2 linked regions of the Sphingobium yanoikuyae genome follow. The protein of the gene in region 1 interacts with the protein of each later gene in a pairwise test. Links are inferred from orthologs where the notes say so. Each region holds a gene or a part of one and is shown on either strand. Other genes may lie near its edges. The genes, in order: ruvA and ruvC.

What was found.
Region 2: the proteins of ruvA (region 1) and ruvC interact in binary tests that used the Escherichia coli proteins (3 or more experiments, as listed by UniProt). The link is inferred for Sphingobium yanoikuyae from one-to-one orthologs.

The regions. Positions count from the first base shown.
Region 1 is NZ_CP139979.1:4,308,682-4,318,480, forward strand. The notes cover bases 3,839-6,798. They hold ruvA (Holliday junction branch migration protein RuvA), read right to left. Parts: upstream 5,642-6,798; coding sequence 5,036-5,641; downstream 3,839-5,035. Other genes in these bases: ruvB (Holliday junction branch migration DNA helicase RuvB), read right to left, coding at 3,839-4,596; U0025_RS20020 (GIY-YIG nuclease family protein), read right to left, coding at 4,655-4,960; U0025_RS20030 (hypothetical protein), read left to right, coding at 5,783-6,358; U0025_RS20035 (DUF1345 domain-containing protein), read left to right, coding at 6,397-6,798. In the rest of the region: U0025_RS19995 (VOC family protein), read left to right, coding at 1-406; gloB (hydroxyacylglutathione hydrolase), read left to right, coding at 411-1,133; U0025_RS20005 (hypothetical protein), read left to right, coding at 1,202-1,603; U0025_RS20010 (AMP-dependent synthetase/ligase), read right to left, coding at 1,618-3,396; more of ruvB, read right to left, coding at 3,574-3,838; more of U0025_RS20035, read left to right, coding at 6,799-7,032; U0025_RS20040 (methyltransferase family protein), read left to right, coding at 7,083-8,384; U0025_RS20045 (glutamate--cysteine ligase), read right to left, coding at 8,403-9,776. UniProt on the Escherichia coli protein: The RuvA-RuvB-RuvC complex processes Holliday junction (HJ) DNA during genetic recombination and DNA repair.
Region 2 is NZ_CP139979.1:5,041,401-5,050,995, reverse strand. What follows is about bases 3,288-6,043. They hold ruvC (crossover junction endodeoxyribonuclease RuvC), read left to right. Parts: upstream 3,288-4,297; coding sequence 4,298-4,789; downstream 4,790-6,043. Other genes in these bases: U0025_RS23540 (PAS domain-containing protein), read right to left, coding at 5,497-6,043; U0025_RS23545 (response regulator), read left to right, coding at 5,115-5,552; U0025_RS23550 (DUF2188 domain-containing protein), read left to right, coding at 4,815-5,045; U0025_RS23560 (YebC/PmpR family DNA-binding transcriptional regulator), read left to right, coding at 3,470-4,213; U0025_RS23565 (heavy metal-binding domain-containing protein), read left to right, coding at 3,288-3,376. In the rest of the region: U0025_RS23590 (DUF4136 domain-containing protein), read right to left, coding at 1-122; ykgO (type B 50S ribosomal protein L36), read left to right, coding at 319-444; pyk (pyruvate kinase), read right to left, coding at 629-2,101; U0025_RS23575 (DUF1244 domain-containing protein), read left to right, coding at 2,206-2,505; U0025_RS23570 (DUF2312 domain-containing protein), read left to right, coding at 2,684-2,926; more of U0025_RS23565, read left to right, coding at 3,050-3,287; more of U0025_RS23540, read right to left, coding at 6,044-7,014; murA (UDP-N-acetylglucosamine 1-carboxyvinyltransferase), read right to left, coding at 7,007-8,290; U0025_RS23530 (Crp/Fnr family transcriptional regulator), read left to right, coding at 8,499-9,236; U0025_RS23525 (HNH endonuclease), read right to left, coding at 9,244-9,595.

The sequences.
Region 1 (9,799 bases):
CGTCACGGATCTCGACAAGACCATCGGCTTTTTCGAACTGCTCGGCCTCAAGGAGGTCAAGCGCTTCGACAGCGAGGCGGGCCGCTTCACCCTCGTCTATCTCGCTGCGCCGGGCGACGAGGACGCGCAGGTGGAACTGACCTACAACTGGCCGCCGCAGGATGGCAGCCCGGCGGAAGTCTATGATGGCGGCCGCAATTTCGGCCATCTCGCCTATCAGGTCGACAATATCTACGAGACCTGCCAGCGGCTGATGGACGCCGGCATCATCATCAACCGCCCGCCGCGCGATGGCCACATGGCGTTCATCCGCACCCCCGACAATATCTCGGTCGAACTGTTGCAGGACGGCCGGCTCGACCCGGCCGAACCCTGGGTGTCGATGCCCAATATCGGGGCGTGGTAAGCCGATGCTGCAGGTCGTCCGCGTCCCTGTCCTCTCGGACAATTATGTCTGGCTGCTGTATGATGATGCCAGCGGCCAGACAGTCGCGGTCGACCCGTCGGTCGCCGACCCCGTGCTGGCGGCTGCTGCGGAACGCGGCTGGACCATCGACCAGATCTGGAACACCCATTGGCACCCCGATCATGTCGGCGGCAATGCCGGTATCAAGGCGGAGACCGGCTGCCTCATCACCGGCCCGGCGGCCGAAGCGGCGAAGATCGACACGCTCGACCGGCAAGTGGGGGAGGGGGACAGCGTCCGCATCGGCGATCATGTCGCCATGGTGATGGCCGTTCCCGCCCATACCGCCGGCCATATCGCCTATCATCTGGCCGATGACGCGATCCTCTTCGTCGGCGACACGCTCTTCGCCATGGGCTGCGGCCGCCTGTTTGAAGGGACGGCGGCGCAGATGTTCGCCAATATGCAGCGGTTCAAGGCGCTGCCAGGCGATACCATCGTCTATTGCGCCCATGAATATACGGAGAGCAATGGCCGCTTCGCGTTGACGGTGGAGCCGGACAATGCCGCGCTTCAGGCGCGCATGGCGGATGTCGTTGCTGCCCGTGCGCATGGCGAGCCGACAGTGCCCACGACGATCGCGCAAGAGCGCGACACCAACATCTTCATGCGCGCGCAGGACGTCGCCCAACTGGCGGAGCGGCGCGCCGGCAAGGACGCATTTTAGGCGCGGTCCTCGACGGATTCCGCACTATCATGGCGTCCTGTTTGCAAGGACATGGATGGAGAGAGGCGATGCGCGCATGGATATGTCTGGCCCCGCTGGCGCTGGCGGCCTGCAGCGGCACTTATGAGCCCACGCCGCTGACCGAGAAGCAGGCGGCCAAGATGGACAAGGCGCTGGCCGGACTGGTGCCGGGCGACAAGCTGACCTGCGTCAACCGCGAGCCGCAGACCAATTTCACCGTCATCAGCGGCAATACGCTGCTCTATCGTGTCAGCAAGAAGCTGGTTTACAAGAATGAACTGATCGGCAGCTGCAATGGCCTTGCCCGTGGCGACACGATGATCGTGCGCACCTTCGGCTCGCAATATTGCCGGGGCGACATCACCAGCAGCGCCGATCTGGTCAGCGGCATCGCCACCGGCAATTGCGCGCTGGGCGATTTCATCCCCTATCGCGCACCGGCAAAATAGGTCCGGGGACGCGCCTACCCCTTGTAGAGCGCGTCCAGCCGGTCCTGATAGCGTTTGCGGATGACATGGCGCCGGATCTTCATCGACGGCGTCAGCTCCTCATTCTCGATCGCGAACGGCTCATCCGCCAGGATGAAGCGGCGCACCCGCTCGATCACCGACAGATCGTCATTGACCCGGTCGACCGCCGCGCGCAGCGCCGCCAGATAGGTCGGATCATCGGTGATGCCCTTGATCGGCCGGCCATTGGCCGCCGCCCATTCCATCGTCCATTCCGAATCCGGCACCAGCAGGCCGACCAGATGCGGGCGACGATCGCCATAGACCATCGCCTGGCCGATCTCCGGCTGCAGCGTCAGCATGCCCTCGACCTTCTGCGGCGACACATTGTCGCCCTTGTCGTTGACGATCAGATCCTTCTTGCGGTCGGTGATGCGGATGCGGCCGCGGCCATCGATCTCGCCAATGTCGCCGGTATGCAGCCAGCCATCCTTGAGCACCTTCTCGGTCTCGGCCGGGTTGCGCCAATAGCCGTGCATCACCAGCTCGCCGCGCACCAATATCTCGCCATCTTCCGCGATCTTGACCTCGACCCCGTCCAGCGGCGGGCCGACCGTGTCCATCGCGATGCCGGCGGCGGGGCGGTTGCAGCTGATCACCGGTCCGGCCTCGGTCTGGCCATAGCCTTGCAGCAGCATCAGCCCCATAGCCTCGAAGAACAGGCCGACATCCGGGTTCAGCGGCGCGCCGCCCGACACCAGCGCCTTCATCCGCCCGCCGAAACGGGCGCGAATCTTGGGGATCAGGGTGCGCGCCAAAAGCGCCTTCATCGGCAGGTCGACGATCGACGACTTGCCCTGCTGTTCCTTGGCGGCGATGCGCAGTGCCTGGTTGAGCAGATAGGTGGGGAATTTGCCCTGCTTCTCGATCGACTTGATGATGCGGGTGCGCAGCACCTCGAACAGGCGCGGCACCACGACCATGATGGTCGGCCGGGCTTCCTCGATATTGCTGGCCAGCTTCTCCAGCCCTTCGGCATAATAGATCTGCCCGCCCAGCAGCATCGGCAGGAACTGGCCGCCACTATGTTCATAGGCGTGGCTCAGGGGCAGGAAGGACAGGAAAACCTCGTCGCCCCAGCCAAAATCCTCCAGCACCACCTGTCCCGCACCTTCGACATTGGCCAGGATCGCGCCATGATGCTGCATCACGCCGCGCGGGGCGCCGCCGGTACCGCTGGTATAGATGATGCAAGCCTGGTCGCTGCGCACGGCAGTCTGGGCCAGCGCACAGGCATCGACATCGGCCGGATGGGCGGCGATCAGGTCGGACCACAGGCGGCAGGTATAATTGCCCTGCGCACCGCGGATCGGCTCCATCGGAATGACCAGGCTGACCTGCGATCGCAGCACCGCCGGCATCAGCGTCGTCGCCAGCTTGGCGGTCGACACGATCACCGCGCGCGCGCCGCTGTCGGTCAGGATATGCTGATGGTCGCGCGTCGTATTGGTGGTGTAGGTCGGCACCGTGATGCAGCCCGCCGCCATGATGGCGAGGTCGGCGATGCAGAATTCCGGGCGATTTTCGCTGACCAGCATCACCGGGTCGCCGGGCTTCAGCCCTTCCGCCTTCAGCCCGGCCGCCATCGCCGCCACCTGGCGCGCGACTTCGGCCCAGCTCAGCAATTGCCATGTGCCCTGCGTCTTGCGCCACAGGAAGGGCGCGTCGCCCTTTTCCTTGGCGCGGGCAAAGAACATGGTGACCAGATTGGGGAAACGTTCGATCGCCCTCACAGGCTCAACTCCTCTTACATCGGCGCGTCTGCCGCGCGCCTGCAGCGCCAGCTGGCTATAGCCCGGCCTTGCCGTAACGGCCATGCACAATAACCGGTTTCGGCGCATATCGCTGCGTCGAATCGGGAAAGCGCGCGCTCTAGAAAGGCTGGCCGAATGGCGCAAGCGCCAATGGGATCAGTCGAACAGCCCGTCCTGCGACCCGGCCGGGGGATTGAGGCCCAGATGCTTCCAGCCCGGCCCGTTGAGGCAGCGACCCCGTGCGGTGCGGGCGATCAGCCCCAACTGGATCAGATAGGGTTCGACCACTTCCTCGATCGTGTCGCGCGCCTCGGACAGTCCGGCCGCCAGCGTCTCGACCCCCACCGGACCACCGCGATAGATATCGGCGATCATGTGCAGATAGCGCCGGTCCATCAGGTCGAGGCCGAGATGATCGACCTCCAGCCGTTGCAACGCGGCGTCCGCCACCTTGGCATCGACGGTCGGGGCGCCGGCGACATTTGCAAAGTCGCGCACCCGGCGCAGCAGCCGCCCGGCGATGCGCGGCGTCCCGCGCGACCGGCGGGCAATCTCGATCGCGCCGTCCGACGTGATCGCCAGGTCCAGCAGGCGCGCCGCGCGCCGGACCACCAGCTCCAGCTCGTCGACGGTATAGAATTGCAGCCGCACCGGAATGCCGAAACGATCGCGCAGCGGCGTCGTCAGCAACCCCTGGCGCGTGGTCGCGCCGACCAGGGTGAAGCGCGGCAGGTCGATCCGGACCGACCGGGCCGACGGGCCTTCGCCGATCATCAGGTCGAGCGCCCGGTCCTCCATCGCGGGATAGAGCACTTCCTCGACCGCCGGATTGAGCCGGTGAATCTCGTCGACGAACAGGACATCGCCCTCGTCCAGATTGGTGAGCAGGGCGGCCAGGTCGCCCGACTTGGCGATCACCGGGCCGGACGTGGCGCGGAAACCCACGCCCATTTCCTTGGCGACGATCTGTGCCAGCGTCGTCTTGCCAAGGCCGGGCGGGCCGAAGAACAGCACATGGTCCAGCGCCTCGCCACGGGTGCGCGCCGCCTGGATGAAGATACGCAGATTCTCGCGCGCCGCCTGCTGCCCGACAAATTCGTCGAGCGACTTGGGCCGCAGCGCCGCATCGACATCCTCGGCACGACGGGCCGGGGTGATCAGGCGATCCTCTTCGCTCATCAGCGGATATCACTCATTTCGTCATGCTGAACTTGTTTCAGCATCCATCCTGCCCCCGTCACGGACTTAAGGGGGGCAATCCCAATTCCATCGCCAGATCGCTCCATTGCGGATTGTCGGCTTCGATGAGATTGATTTTCCATTGGCGATGCCACCGTTTCAGCTGCTTTTCGCGAAGGATGGCCTGTTCCATCGTATCGCAGGCTTCGTAACGGACAAGCCGATGCACGCCATATCGAGCGGTAAAGCTCGGCATCCTGCTTGCGCGATGCTGCATCATCCGGCCCAGCAAGTTGGAGGTCACGCCGATGTAGAGCGTGCCGTATGGCTGACTCGCCAGAATATAGACGCACGGCTGCTTCATTGATGCCTCCGTTCGGTGCAGCCGGCGCCATGGATGCTGAAACAAGTTCAGCATGACGGCCTTGGCGGAAGGCCGTCACTTCGCCGCCTTCCGCAGCGCCAGGCGGACCAGCGCGTCAAGGCTGGCGCCTTCGCCCAGTTCCTCTTCGGCGGCGGCCACCGCGCCGCTCGCCTCGGCCGGCTTGAAGCCCAGATTCTGCAGCGCCGACAGCGCGTCGGCGGCAAAGCTGCCGGTCGGCAGCGCGACCACGCCCGGCATGCCGGGCGCACCGGCCGGGGCGGCGCCGATCTTGTCCTTCAGCTCATTGACGATGCGCTGGGCGAGCTTCGGGCCAACGCCATTGGCACGCGCGATCATCGCCTTGTCGCCCATCGCCACCGCGCGGTGCAGTTCCAGCGGCTCCAGCGCCGACAATATCGCGAGCGCCACGCGCGATCCCACGCCCTGCACATGGGTCAGCAGCCGGTACCAGTCGCGCTCCTCGGCGCGGGCAAAGCCGACCAGCCGGATCGAATCCTCGGCCACCAGCATCTCGGTATGGATGGTCACCGCCTCGCCCACCGGGCCGAGCGCCGCCAGCGTCCGCGATGACGCGCCGACCAGATAGCCGACCCCGCCGACATCGATGATGGCATGGTCGATGCCCGTGCTGTCCAGCCGTCCTTTGAGTTTCGCGATCATCGCCATTGCCCCATGGTCATGATCTGTTCTTTACAGCCTCTTGCGCCCCGCGCCAGACAAAAGCGCATGGCCGCTCGGGCACCAAATGGCGGCCCGTGCGTAATGCCGGTCGATTGCCATCCGCCAGAGGACCAAGAGACGATGCTGATGACCGCGCCGATGCTGACCCCCAAGGATTTCGAATTTCCCGCGATCATGCTGTCGGGCGTGGTCGATCATGGCATGTATCTGCATTTCAAGAATTGCCTGTCCACCGCGCCGCAGCAGGGGCTGGTGGTGGTGGAAATCTCCACCCTGGGTGGCGATCCGGAGATCGCGCGGATGATGGGGGAGGATATCCGCTTCCATTCGGACCTCTATCCCGAACGGCGCCTGGTCTTCCTCGGCAAGACCGCGGTCTATTCGGCCGGCGCCACCTTCATGAGCTTCTTCGCCACCGAGAATCGCTATCTGACGCGCGGCACCCGGCTGATGATCCATGAGCGGCTCATCACCAAGAATATCCATCTCGAAGGGCCGCTCTCCACCTGCATCGCTACGCTCAAGGCCTCGCTCCACGAGATCGAGGCATCGATCGCGATCCAGAATGAGGGGTTCGCCAATCTGATCCTGGGATCGCAGGTGACGATGGAGGAGGTGCTGCAGCGTGCGCCGGAAAACTGGTATCTGGAAGCCAATGAGGCAGCCGCGCTCGGCCTGGTGGCGACCGTGCTCTAAACGCTTGCGCGGCGGCATTTTCAGGCCTTTGATGCGCCATGGCCAAGACGCAGAAGCGATCCACCCTCTTTCCCTGGCGCTATGGCATGTTCCTCATGCTGCTGTTGTCGATCGCGCCGCTGGCCCTTTGGCTGCCCTGGCATGAGGCGGTGATGGGCGGGTTCGACCTGGCCGCCATCGCCTTCTGCCTCGCCGCCGTGCCGCTGATCGATTCCGATCCGGCACAGATGCGGCGCGAGGCCGTGCTCAACGACGCCAACCGGCAACTGATGCTGCTGCTGACCGGGGTGGTGTGCATCGTCATCCTGGTCGCGGTCGGCGTCGCCGCCAGCGCGCCGGGCCATCCCGATGCGGAAAGCGTCGTGCTGCTGCTGGCGACGCTCGTCATCGCCTGGCTCTTTTCCAACCTCGTCTATGCGATGCACTATGCCCATGCCTTCTACCTCGCCGATGACAAGGGCAAGGATGCGGGCGGCCTGGATTTCCCGGACACGGACGAGCCGGTCTATTGGGACTTCCTCTATTTCGGCTTCACCCTCGGCATGACCTTCCAGACCTCCGACGTGTCGATCACCGCGACCGGCATGCGCCGCACGGTGACGCTCCACTGCCTCGCCGCCTTCGTCTTCAACCTCGGCATCCTCGCCTTCACCATCAACGTGCTGGGCGGCTGAGGCGATGGCTTCATGGCTTGCTTACCAATATCGGCTATAAGCCCGATCCCATGAGCAAGAGCGCCGATCCCTGCCCCAAATCCGCCGTCAGCCATGGTGTCGGCATTGCCGGCCTTGTCGGCCTTGGCCTCTGGACCCTGGTGGCGCGCCATTATGGCATGAACGGTCCCAATGCCGGTCTGGCTGCCGTAGTCGCCTGCGGCATACCGATGGTGCTGTGGTCGCTGCTGGTGGACAAGGTGCATCGCAACCCCAGCACCGGCGTCGACTGGAACGCGCCGGCCCGCTCGGTCCGCAGCATGCTCGACATCAGCCTGGTGAAGATCGCAGGCCTGTGGGCCACATGGCTGGCCATTGCCGTCTGCTACTGCATCGGTCGCTGGTATTGGACCGGCAGCTATCGTTTCGCCATGGATCTGCTGATGGCGGCGGCGCCCTGGCTGCTGTTGCTGTCCATCCCCTATGTCATCTGGCTCGACCGCCGGCTGGTCGAACCGCGCGATGCCTGTTTCGCCTTCGGTCAGTGGGTCATCGGTGGCGCGGCCGGCAAGGCGGACATGGCACAGGTCGCCAACCATGCCCGCGCCTGGGCGGTGAAGGGCTTTTTCACCGCCTTCATGATCAGCATCGTGCCGGGCAATTTCGCCAGCGTCATCGACTGGCGGCTCGACGACCTGCTGCACAATCCGGTCGCGCTGACCGGTTTCCTGATCGGCATCATGTTCATGATCGACGTCTGCATGGCGACGGTCGGCTATCTGCTGACGATGAAACCGCTGGATTCCCATATCCGCACCGCCAATCCCTATCTGGGCGGTTGGCTCGCGGCTTTGCTCTGCTATCCGCCCTTCGTCATGATGGGGGCGGGCGGCCCGTTCGACTATCATGGCGGCGGCGCCGAATGGGATGTCTGGACGCACGGCATGCCGGCGCTGCAATGGGGGCTGGGCGCCTTGCTGGTGCTGCTGACCGCCATCTATGCCTGGGCGACGGTCGCCTTCGGCATCCGCTTCTCCAACCTTACCCATCGCGGCATATTGACCCATGGGCCCTATCGCTGGACCCGCCACCCGGCCTATCTGACCAAGAATCTCTTCTGGTGGTTCTCGTCGCTGCCCTTCCTCACCACCACGGGCAGCCTGACCGACATGGTGCGCAATTGCGCGCTGCTGGGTGTCACCAACGCTGTCTATTATTGGCGGGCCAGGACGGAGGAACAGCATCTGTCCGCCGATCCCGCCTATCAGGCCTATAGCGACTGGATGGCACGCAATGCGCCGGTGCCGCGCTTCTTCGCCTGGGTCGTCGGCCGCAAGCCGGACGCGCCACGGGAAACCCAGCCCGCCGAATGACCGGCGGGCTGGGTAGGATCAGAAGCTTTCCTCGGCATAGACGCGGCTGACATCGCCGCCCCATTCGCCATGATAGCGGTCGAGCAGCCGTTCGGCCGGGGTCTTGCCGGTGGCGATCACTTCATCGAGCGCCGACAGATAGCCGGTCTCATTGTCGCCTGCGGCGTTGAACCGCTGGCGCGCGGCCAGCCCTGAGCGAGCGATGTCCAGCACCTGCGGCGCGATGTCGCGCAGCGTGCGCCCGCCCGACACCGGCGCGTCCAGGCCCAGCTTCGGCACGGAATCGCGCAGCACCTGCCGCTCCTCCATGCTCCAGTCCTTGACCAGATCCCAGGCCGCGTCGAGCGCACCCTGGTCATAGAGCAGGCCGACCCACAAGGCCGGCAGCGCACAGATGCGATTCCACGGCCCGCCATCGGACCCGCGCATTTCCAGGAAGCTCTTGAGGCGCACTTCGGGGAAGGCAGTGGAGAGGTGATCCTCCCAATCCTTCTCGGTCGGCTTTTCGCCCGGCAGCACCGACAGCTTGCCGTCGAGGAAGTCGCGGAAGGACAGGCCCGCCGCATCGATATATTTACCGTCGCGATAGACGAAATACATCGGCACATCGAGCGCATAGTCGGCATAGCGCTCATAGCCAAAGCCGTCCTCGAACACGAAGGGCAGCATGCCGGTGCGCTGCGGGTCGGTGTCCGACCAGATATGGCTGCGATAGGACAGGAAGCCGTTGGGCTTGCCCTCGGTGAAGGGCGAATTGGCGAACAGCGCGGTGCCGAGCGGCTGCAGCGCCAGCGAGACGCGGAACTTCTGCACCATGTCCGCCTCGCTGCCATAGTCGAGGTTGGTCTGGATGGTGCAGGTGCGCAGCATCATGTCCAGGCCCATCGATCCCACGCGCGGCATGTGCCGCAGCATGATGTCGTAGCGGCCCTTGGGCATGATCGGCAGCTCGGCGCGGGTCTTGTCGGGCCACATGCCAAGGCCCAGGAAGCCCAGCCCCAGCATGTCGCCGACATATTTCACCTGTTCCAGATGGCGGCCGGTCTCGGCGCAGGTCTGGTGCAGATTGTCGAGCGGCGCACCGCTCAGTTCCAGCTGGCCAGCCGGCTCCAGGCTGATCGTGCCGTCGGCGCCGGACAAAGCGATGATATTCTCGCCCTCGAACACCGGGCTCCAGCCATAGCGAGTGAGGCCGATCAGCAGCGTGTGGATGCCGCCCTTTTCCTCATAGGCCGGGGCGTGATGGTCCTTCGTCGAATAGACGAATTTCTCGTGTTCGGTGCCGATCCGCCAGCGATCCTTGGGCTTGGCGCCCTTGGCAAAGGCCGCGATCAGCTGGTCGCGGCTTTCGATGACGGGATCATGTCCGCCCGAGTCTGTTCTGGTGCTCATGCCCCGCCCTTAATCTTTCCCCT
Region 2 (9,595 bases), 730 kb from region 1 along the record:
GCGATCGATCCGGTCTGTGCCGGGCTGCCATTGTGGAATCGCGTCACCTCCACCGACGGCACCGTCGCGCAGGCGGCGAGCGACAGGGCAAGGCAGGAGGAGAGGATGATCTGTTTCAACATGCGATTGCACTCCAACGGGACTATGTCCAACACGCCGCCGACATAGCATTCCCTTCCAACGGGTGAAGCCATGACTTGGCTGCATGCAGGATGAACGGTGGCAAAAGGCGGTGGCCTGCGCTTGACTTTCGGCCGCCTCCCCCATAGGGGCTGCGCTTCGATTTTTCCAATCAGACATGATTCCAGAAGGCTGACAATGAAGATCCGCAACTCGCTCAAGTCGCTCAAGGGCCGCCACCGGGACAACCGCGTGATCCGTCGTCGTGGCCGGACCTACGTCATCAACAAGACCAACCGTCGCTTCAAGGCCCGCCAGGGCTAAAAGCGCGGACGGATCGGCCCGCCGATCCTCCGGACCTTCCAAAGGTCTTATTGAGCGCCCGATCCCATGGATCGGGCGCTCAACGTGTTGGCGCGCTGTTTTCGCGCGAATCGATTCGGCTACCCAACAAAAAGGCGCGGCAACCCGGATAGGCCGCCGCGCCGAATCGGTCGAAAAAGACGAATCAGGCCAGCATGGTCGGTTCTTCGTCACGCCCCTTCAGCTCGTCGCCACGCACGGTCGCGACATGCAGCACGTTGGTCGAACCGGGCGTCCCGAAGGGCACGCCGGCCAGCACCACGATCTTGCCGCCCTTGGCGCTCATGTCGTGGCGCAACGCCATGCGGCGCGCCTTGCCGATCATTTCCTCGAAATTGCCGATATCCTTGGTGCGGATCGCATGGACGCCCCAGGTCAGGCCCAGCTTGCGCGCAGTATCGGATCGCGGCGTCAGCGCCAGGATCGGCGCGGACGGCCGCTCACGCGCCACGCGGCGCACGGTGCTGCCCGACGAGGTGAAGCAGGTGATGACGCTGGCGCCGACGACCGGCACGATGCCCGCGGCAGCCTCCGCCAGGGCGTCGGCGGTGGTCGGGTCGGGCCGGGTTTCGGTGAAGTGCAGACGGGCGAAATAGCCCGGATCGCGCTCCACGCTATGGGCGATGCTGTCCATCATCGACACCGCCTCGACCGGCCAGTCGCCCGCCGCCGTTTCGGCCGACAACATGATCGCGTCGGCGCCGTCATAGACCGCCGTCGCCACGTCCGACACTTCGGCGCGGGTCGGGGTCGGCGCCTTGATCATCGATTCGAGCATCTGGGTCGCCACCACAACCGGACGGCCCATGCGGCGCGCGGTGGCGACGATCTGCTTCTGCAGCGGCGGCACCGCCTGCGGCGGCAATTCCACGCCCAGATCGCCGCGCGCGACCATCACGCCGTCGGCCATCTCGATAATCTCCTCCAGCCGCTGCACGGCCGAGGGCTTCTCGATCTTGGCCATCAGCGCGCCATGGCCGCCCATCAGCTTGCGCGCTTCGGCGAGATCCTCGGGCCGCTGCACGAAGCTCAAGGCGATCCAGTCGCAGCCCTGATCGACCGCGAAGCTGAGGTCACGGCGATCCTTGTCGGTCAGCGCCGGCACCGGCACGACCACGTCAGGCACATTCACGCCCTTGCGGTTCGACAGGGTGCCGCCGATTTCCACGATGGTATCGATTCGCGTATCGGTCACCGCCTTCACCCGCAGCACCAGCTTGCCGTCATCCAGCAGCAGCCGGGTCTCGGGGACCAGCGCGGCATAGATTTCGGGGTGCGGCAGGTTCACGCGCTCGACGGTGCCCGGCGTGTCGTCCCGATCGAGGACGAAGGCCGCGCCGGTCTCCAGCACCACCAGCCCCTTCTCGAACGTGCCCACGCGCAGCTTGGGGCCCTGAAGGTCGGCCAGAATCGTGGTCGGCCGGGCAAATTCCTTTTCCAGCTCGCGGATCGTGGCGATGCGGGCGGCATGATCCTCATGCGCGCCATGGCTCATATTGACTCGAAAGGCGTCGGCACCCGCGACAAACAATGCGCGGATCATCTCTGCGCTCTCGCTGGCGGGACCGAGGGTCGCGAGAATGCGAACCTTGCGCGAGCGGGGCGATAGTCGTGTCATGTCTTCTCCTGGCCGTATTGATCGCCTCTGGCTTGCCAGGGCGTCGTTATCGATTATCCGTGCTGCACGACAGGATGATGTAGATTAAGCGAAAGGTTCCGCCTGTGTCCGCTACCATACTCAGTGACGCCGTCGCTGCAACCGCCTTCCGTCGGCTGATCGCGCATTTGCAGCATCGGACCGACGTGCAGAATATCGACCTGATGGGTACGGCCGGCTTCTGCCGCAACTGTCTGGCCGACTGGATTGCCGAGGCCGACGGCCATCTGACCCGCGACGAGGCCCGTGCAATCGTCCACGGCATGCCCTTTGCCGAATGGAAGGCCCGCCATCAGAACGAAGCGACGCCCGAGCAGATCGCAAAGATGCAGGAGAGTGTGGCGAAGAACGCGGACAACCACTAAGCTTTGGCATCAGGCTCCGGGCGACCCTGCCGGATCAGCCTGGGGTGCATTGCGCGACCCGGCATTTCTCAATTAGAGCCTGATTCACGGTATCAGCGGAAGCGCAAAGCGCTTCCACCTCAACCGATCAGGCTCTAGGAGCATCCGCCAACCGATTCACACTGACACGGAGATTCCCATGAGCGAGGGCAATATCGCAGCCGACCAGCTGCGCCTTCTGATCGAGCGCATCGAGCGCCTGGAAGAAGAAAAGAAGGGCATCGGCGACGACATCAAGGACGTCTATCTGGAAGCCAAGGCGACCGGTTACGACCCCAAGATCATGCGCCAGATCATCCGCCTGCGTAAGATGCAGCCGCATGACCGCCAGGAAATGGAAGCGATCCTGCAGACCTACCTGTCCGCGCTGGGCATGGAATAAGGCGGTCCACGCCTTATTCCCGACCGGTGCATGCCACCGGACCTTGCCGAGGGGTGCTGTCGACCTACATCTGGTCCAGCCCCCTCGCGCCAGGGGCGCCACCAAAATGAGAGGACGCCCCTTATGACCGACATCATCGTCAGCACCACCAGCCGCCTGGAAGGCCGTCCCGCCCAGGATTATCTGGGCATCGTCACCGGCGAAGTGATTGTCGGCGCCAACCTCTTCCGTGACCTGTTCGCCAGCGTGCGCGACATCGTCGGCGGCCGATCGGGCGCCTATGAGGATGTGCTGCAACGCGCCCGCAGCGAAGCGATCGAGGAGATGCAGGGCAATGCCCGCAAGCTCGGCGCCAATGCCGTGGTCGGCGTCGACCTCGACTATGAAGTGATCGGCGCCAATGGCTCCATGCTGATGGTCTCCGCCTCGGGCACCGCGATCCGCTACTGATCGCCGCGCCTCCGCCATCCTCTAGCGTTGCAGGATGGCGACGCGCTCGCTAGAGAGCGCGCTTCGGTTTCACAGAAATGTCAGGAGAAGGCCGTGGCCGGCCATTCCAAATTCAAGAACATCATGCATCGCAAGGGTGCGCAGGACAAGAAGCGCTCGTCGATGTTCTCCAAGCTGTCGCGCGAAATCACCGTCGCGGCCAAGATGGGCATGCCCGATCCGGACATGAACCCACGCCTGCGCCTGGCGGTCAACGCCGCCAAGGCCCAGTCGATGCCCAAGGACAATATCCAGCGCGCGATCGACAAGGCGATCGGCGGCGACATGGAGAATTACGAGGAAATCCGCTATGAGGGCTATGGCCCCGGCGGCGTCGCCATCATCGTCGAGGCACTGACCGACAATCGCAATCGCACCGCGACCAATGTCCGCACCGCCTTTGCCAAGAATGGCGGCAATCTGGGCGCATCGGGCGCGGTGAGCCATGGCTTCGACCGCCTGGGCCTCATCACCTATCCCGCCAGCGCCGGCGATGCCGACGCGGTCTTCGAAGCCGCGCTGGAAGCGGGTGCGGACGATGTCTCGTCGAACGAAGACGAGCATGAGATCTGGACCGCGATGGACGCGCTGCACGAAGTCGCCAAGGCGCTGGAAGCCAAGCTGGGTCCGGCAGAGGGCGCCAAGCTCGCCTGGAAGCCGCAGACCACGCTGGAAGTCGACGAAGCCAATGCCGCAACGCTGCTGAAGCTGGTCGACACGCTGGAAGATGATGACGACGTCCAGACCGTCTGGGGCAATTATGAAGTCTCCGACGCCGTGATGGAGAAGCTGGGCTAAGATGCCCGGCTCCCGTTCGCTTCGGGCGAGATCGCGCAGCGCCGATGCGCGCCGGTCTTGCCCGATGCGGACGATCCTGCACCCATGATCATACTTGGCCTCGACCCCGGCCTCGGCACCACCGGCTGGGGCCTGATCGCCGCCGATGGCAATCGCCTGACCCATGTCGGCAACGGCCAGATCAAGACCGACAGCGCGATGTCGCTGGCGACGCGGCTGATGGCCCTCGATCTGGCGCTGACCGACCTGATCCTCGAACATCGGCCCGATGGTGCTGCGGTCGAGGAGGTGTTCGTCAACGTCAATCCGCAATCGACGCTGAAGCTGGGCCAGGCGCGCGGCGTCATCCTGCTGAATGCCGCGCGTTCCGGCATGGAAGTGGGTGAATATGCCGCCCGCCTCGTCAAGAAATCGGTCGTCGGCGTCGGCAACGCGTCGAAGGACCAGGTCCATGCCATGGTCCAGCGGCTGCTGCCCGGCGCCAAGATCGTCGGCTCCGACGCGGCCGATGCCCTTGCGGTGGCGATCACCCATGCCCATCATCTGGCGAGCGCCCGGCGGATGCCCGCGCGCTGACCTGCCATCGGAGACCATCGCGACCATGACCGACCTGCCCCACGCCCGCTACATCATCGTCCCGCATGACGGCGCGTGGAAGATCAACCTCAACAACAGCTATTACGGCCCCTTTGCGACGCAGCAGGCGGCCATCGACAGCGCCACCGAAACGGCGAAGAAGGCGGCGGCAGGCGGCTATCCCGCATCGGTCCTGCTGATGAACGGCACCGCATTCGACACCGCCTGGACCAGCATCGAAAACGACGATACCTGATTTTTACATATTTCGGGAACTCTTCGTCCCTTTCCGCATTTATCGACACCAGCATAAGCGGGCGCAGGGATGAGCAAGAAGATTCTGATCGTCGAGGACGAGATTTTCGTCGCGTTGGAAATCGAACAGATTGTGCAGGATGCCGGCTTCGATGTCGGCGGCATCGCGGCCGACCGCGAGGCGGCGATGGCCGCCGCCGAATCCTGCGACATCGCCCTGGTCGACCTCAACCTGCGTGATGGCCCCACCGGCCCCGCCATCGGCATGGAACTGGCCAGCCGCTTCGGCATCAAGGTCATCTATGTGACCGCCAATCCGGCGCAGATCGGCACGGCTTCCGTTGCCGCGCTGGGCGTCGTCACCAAGCCCTTCCGCGCACAGAGCATTGCCCAGACCGTGCGCCTGGCCGCCACCGAAGCAGCCGACCTCGCCACGGCGGAGATTGCCGGCTTTACACCCTTCCCGCCGCCGCGCGGTGCATCGAGCGTCGCGGTATCCGCAGGCTGAGCCGAAGCCCGTCGGGGCACCATTGCCGTTCGAGCTGACCACCCAGCTGACGCTCGACGCTGAGCGCGATCAGGCGACTGCCAAAGCCTTCGCTGGCGATCGGCGCCACACTCGGCCCGCCCTCTTCGCGCCAGTCGAGCCGGATATCCTCATCCTGCGTCACCACATGCAGCGCGATGAAGCCATTAGGCGTCGATAGCGCGCCATATTTGGCGGCATTGGTCGCCAGCTCATGAAACAGCAGCGCCAGCGGCGTCGCCGAGCGATCATCGATCGGCGGATTGTCGCCCGACAATTGCAGTCGTTCCCGGCCGCCATAGGGCGCAAAAATCTCCTCCAGCACGCCATGCAGCGACGCCTGCTCCTCCGCCATGCTGACGCCGCCGCCATGGGTCCGGACGAAGTCATGCGCCCGCCCCAGCGCCAGGATGCGATCGCGCAGGTCGTCCGCCCCTTCCTGCATGCCCGGTCGCTCGCGCGCTGACAGGCCGATAAGGCCGGCAATGACGGAGAAGATATTCTTGATCCGGTGCGACAGCTCATGCGCGATCATCTCGCGCTCTTCAAGCATCAGCTTCTGTTCGTGAATCTCGGTGCAGGTGCCGATCCAGCGGATGATCTGCCCCTGCGCGTCACGGATTGGCAGGGCGCGCCCCAGCGTCCAGCGATAGAGGCCGTCGCGGTGCCGCAGCCGATATTCGATTTCATAGGGATCGCCGCTCGCCAGCGAATGGCGCCATTTCTCCCAGGCCTTGGGCTGGTCATCGACATGGAACATGCCGTTCCAGGCATCGCCATCAGTCGATCCCGCCGGCACGCCGGTATATTCATACCAGCGCGCATTATAATAATCATGATAGCCGTCGGGCAGGGTCGACCAGACCATTTGCGGCATGGTGTCGGCCAGGGTACGGAACATGCGATCGCTGTCCGCCACCGCTGCCGCGTCGAGCCGCTGCTGGGCGATCACGTCGCGATCGCGGCGGCGTCCTTCCAGTTCCACCATCACCTGCCGCGCCAGCAGCGACACCCCCTGGCGCTGCAGCGGGGTCAGGTCATCGCGCGGCACCGTATCGATGACGCAGAGCGCACCCAGCGGCTCGCCATCGCCGCCGACCAGCGGCGCCCCGGCATAGAAACGGATATGCGGCGCACCGGTGACCAGCGCATTGTCGATGAAGCGCGCATCCTGGGTCGCGTCGGGCACGACGAAGATATTGTCGCCCAGCATGGCAAGGGCGCAGAAGGAGACGTCACGCGGCGTCTCCTCCGCATCCAGCCCAACCCGCGCCAGAAAGCGCTGCCTTACATCCTCGACAATGCTGACGAGCGCGATCGGCGCCCCGCATAGTTGCGCGGCGAAGCTGGTGATGTCGTCCAGGGTACGGAAACCGCCGGCGTCGAGATCATAAAGCGCCAGCAGCGCCGCCCGATCCGTTGCCAGGCCGCGTCCGTCAGCCATCGCTGACCCGCTCGATGTCGGCGCCGACGGCCGAGAGCTTTTCCTCCAACCGCTCATAACCGCGATCGAGATGATAGACGCGGCTGACGATGGTCTCGCCTTCGGCAGCAAGGCCGGCCAGGATCAGGCTCATCGAGGCGCGCAGATCGGTCGCCATCACCGGCGCACCGACCAGCTTGTCGACGCCGCGTACGACCGCAGTGCGGCCGTTGACGCTGATGTCGGCACCCATGCGCGCCAGTTCAGGCACATGCATGTAGCGATTCTCGAAGATCGTCTCGGTCAGGACCGATGCGCCCTCCGCCTTGGTCAGCATCGCCATGAACTGCGCCTGCATGTCGGTCGGGAAGGCCGGGAAAGGCGCGGTCGACAGGGTCAGCGGCTTGAGCTTGCCGTCGGACGAAACGCGGATGCCGTCGCGATGCTCGTCGACCTGCACGCCCGCGTCGCGCAGCGCGGCCAGGATGGCGTGCATATCGTCGGCATTGGCGCCGATCAGGTCGAGCGAACCGCCGGTGATCGCCGCAGCACAGGCATAGCTGCCCGCCTCGATACGGTCAGGCATGACGCTGTAGGTCGCGCCGTGGAGACGATCGCGGCCATGGATCACCAGCTTGTCGGTGCCCACGCCCTCGATATCGGCGCCCATCGCGATCAGCAGCTTGCAGAGATCAACAATCTCCGGCTCGCGCGCGGCATTTTCGAGGATGCAGGTGCCCTTGGCGAGCGAGGCCGCCATCAGCGCATTTTCGGTCGCACCCACCGACACCACCGGGAAGGTATAGATGCCGCCGGGCAGGCCGCCATCGGGCAGGCTGGCGCGGACATAGCCGGCCGCAATCTCGATGATCGCGCCGAAGGCTTCCAGTGCCTTGAGGTGCAGGTCGATCGGGCGGTTGCCGATCGCGCAGCCGCCGGGCAGCGACACCCGTGCCTCGCCGGCGCGGGCGAGCAGCGGGCCGAGCACCAGGATCGACGCGCGCATCTTGCGCACGATGTCATAGGGCGCCTCGGTCGAGGTCACGCGACCGGCACGCATCGTCATGACGCGGCCGAAATCCTCCGGACGGGCGCCCTCGATCATGGTCGACACGCCAAGCTGGTTGAGCAGATGGCCGAAGCTGTCGACGTCGGCCAGGCGCGGCAGATTGCGCAGCGCGACGGGCTCGTCGGTCAGCAACGCGCACGGCAGCAGCGTCAGGGCAGCGTTCTTAGCGCCGGAGATGGGAAGGCGGCCATTGAGTTGCTTGCCGCCGCGAATGTGAATGCGGTCCATTGGCTAGGTTTCATAGCGTCTATTGCGCGCCGTGCAAGGCGCGCGCGCGGTCGTTCGGCGTGAAAAACGGGCAGGGACGGGCGCGGCGGAAGACTATTTTCGCGGATCGCCGCAACCTTGATCGAGTTTAGTGCGCCTTGCCGAAATGCAGCCAAAAGGAGGTTGGGGCGTTCTGCCATCGTAACAACAATTTCAAGAAGAAGGTGTATTGGTGGCGACGAGCTGTTTCGCGGAAAGACTGGCCAAGACGGTTCCCCTGTCCGACGCAGAAAAAGCAGCATTGGCTCGGCTGGAAGAAAATCCCCGCAAGATCAAACGCGGGGCCATGATCCAGCGCGTCAACGAGACGATCACTGAGTTGTTCGTGCTGCGCGAAGGTCGGGTCATGAGCTATGTCATCCTGCCCGATGGCAGCCGCCAGATATTGCGCGTCTACTTCCCCGGCGATTTCATCGGTTCGGCCAGCACCATTTACAGCAAGGCCCCGGAATCACTGGTCGCCCTGTCGGACGCCATCGTCTGCCCGTTCGACAAGCATGCGCTGCGCCGGTTGCTGGAGGAATATCCGCGCGTCGCTGCCCTGCTGTTCCTGCTGTCCAATGCGGAGCGGGTGGCGATGACCGACCGGCTTGCCTCGCTCGGCCGCACATCGGCCAGGGCGCGGGTCGCGTCCTTCCTGCTCGACATGTTCGATCGGCTGCGCGTGACGGACGACAGCATCACCGACAGTTTCGACCTGAAGCTGACGCAGGAGGAGATTGGCGACGCGATCGGCCTGACGTCGGTTCATGTGAACCGGATGATCCGGCAGATGGAGCAGGAAAAGCTGATCAGCCGTGCCAATGGCCGGATCACGCTGGTCGACATGGCCCGGCTGGAAGAGATCGGCCATTATACCAACCGGCACAAGCATATGGACCTGGACTGGCTGCCCGCGATGAGCTGACGGCCGGTCAGGCCAGCAGTTCGACATCCCAATAGAGCCAATCGTGCCAGCTTTCGTGGAGATAGCCGGGCGGAAAGGCGCGGCCATGTTCCTGCAGCTGCCAGCTGGTCGGCCGGATCGGCTGGACATGCAATTGCATGCCCGCTTCACGCGGGGTGCGACCACCCTTCTTGAGATTGCAGGGCGAACAGGCGGTCGCGACATTTTCCCAGGTGGTGCGGCCACCCGCGCGGCGCGGCACGACATGGTCGAAGGTCAGATCCTGCGTCGTGCCACAATATTGGCAGCTGAAACGATCGCGCAGGAACAGGTTGAACCGGGTGAAGGCCGGATGCTCCGAGGGTCGCACATATTGCTTG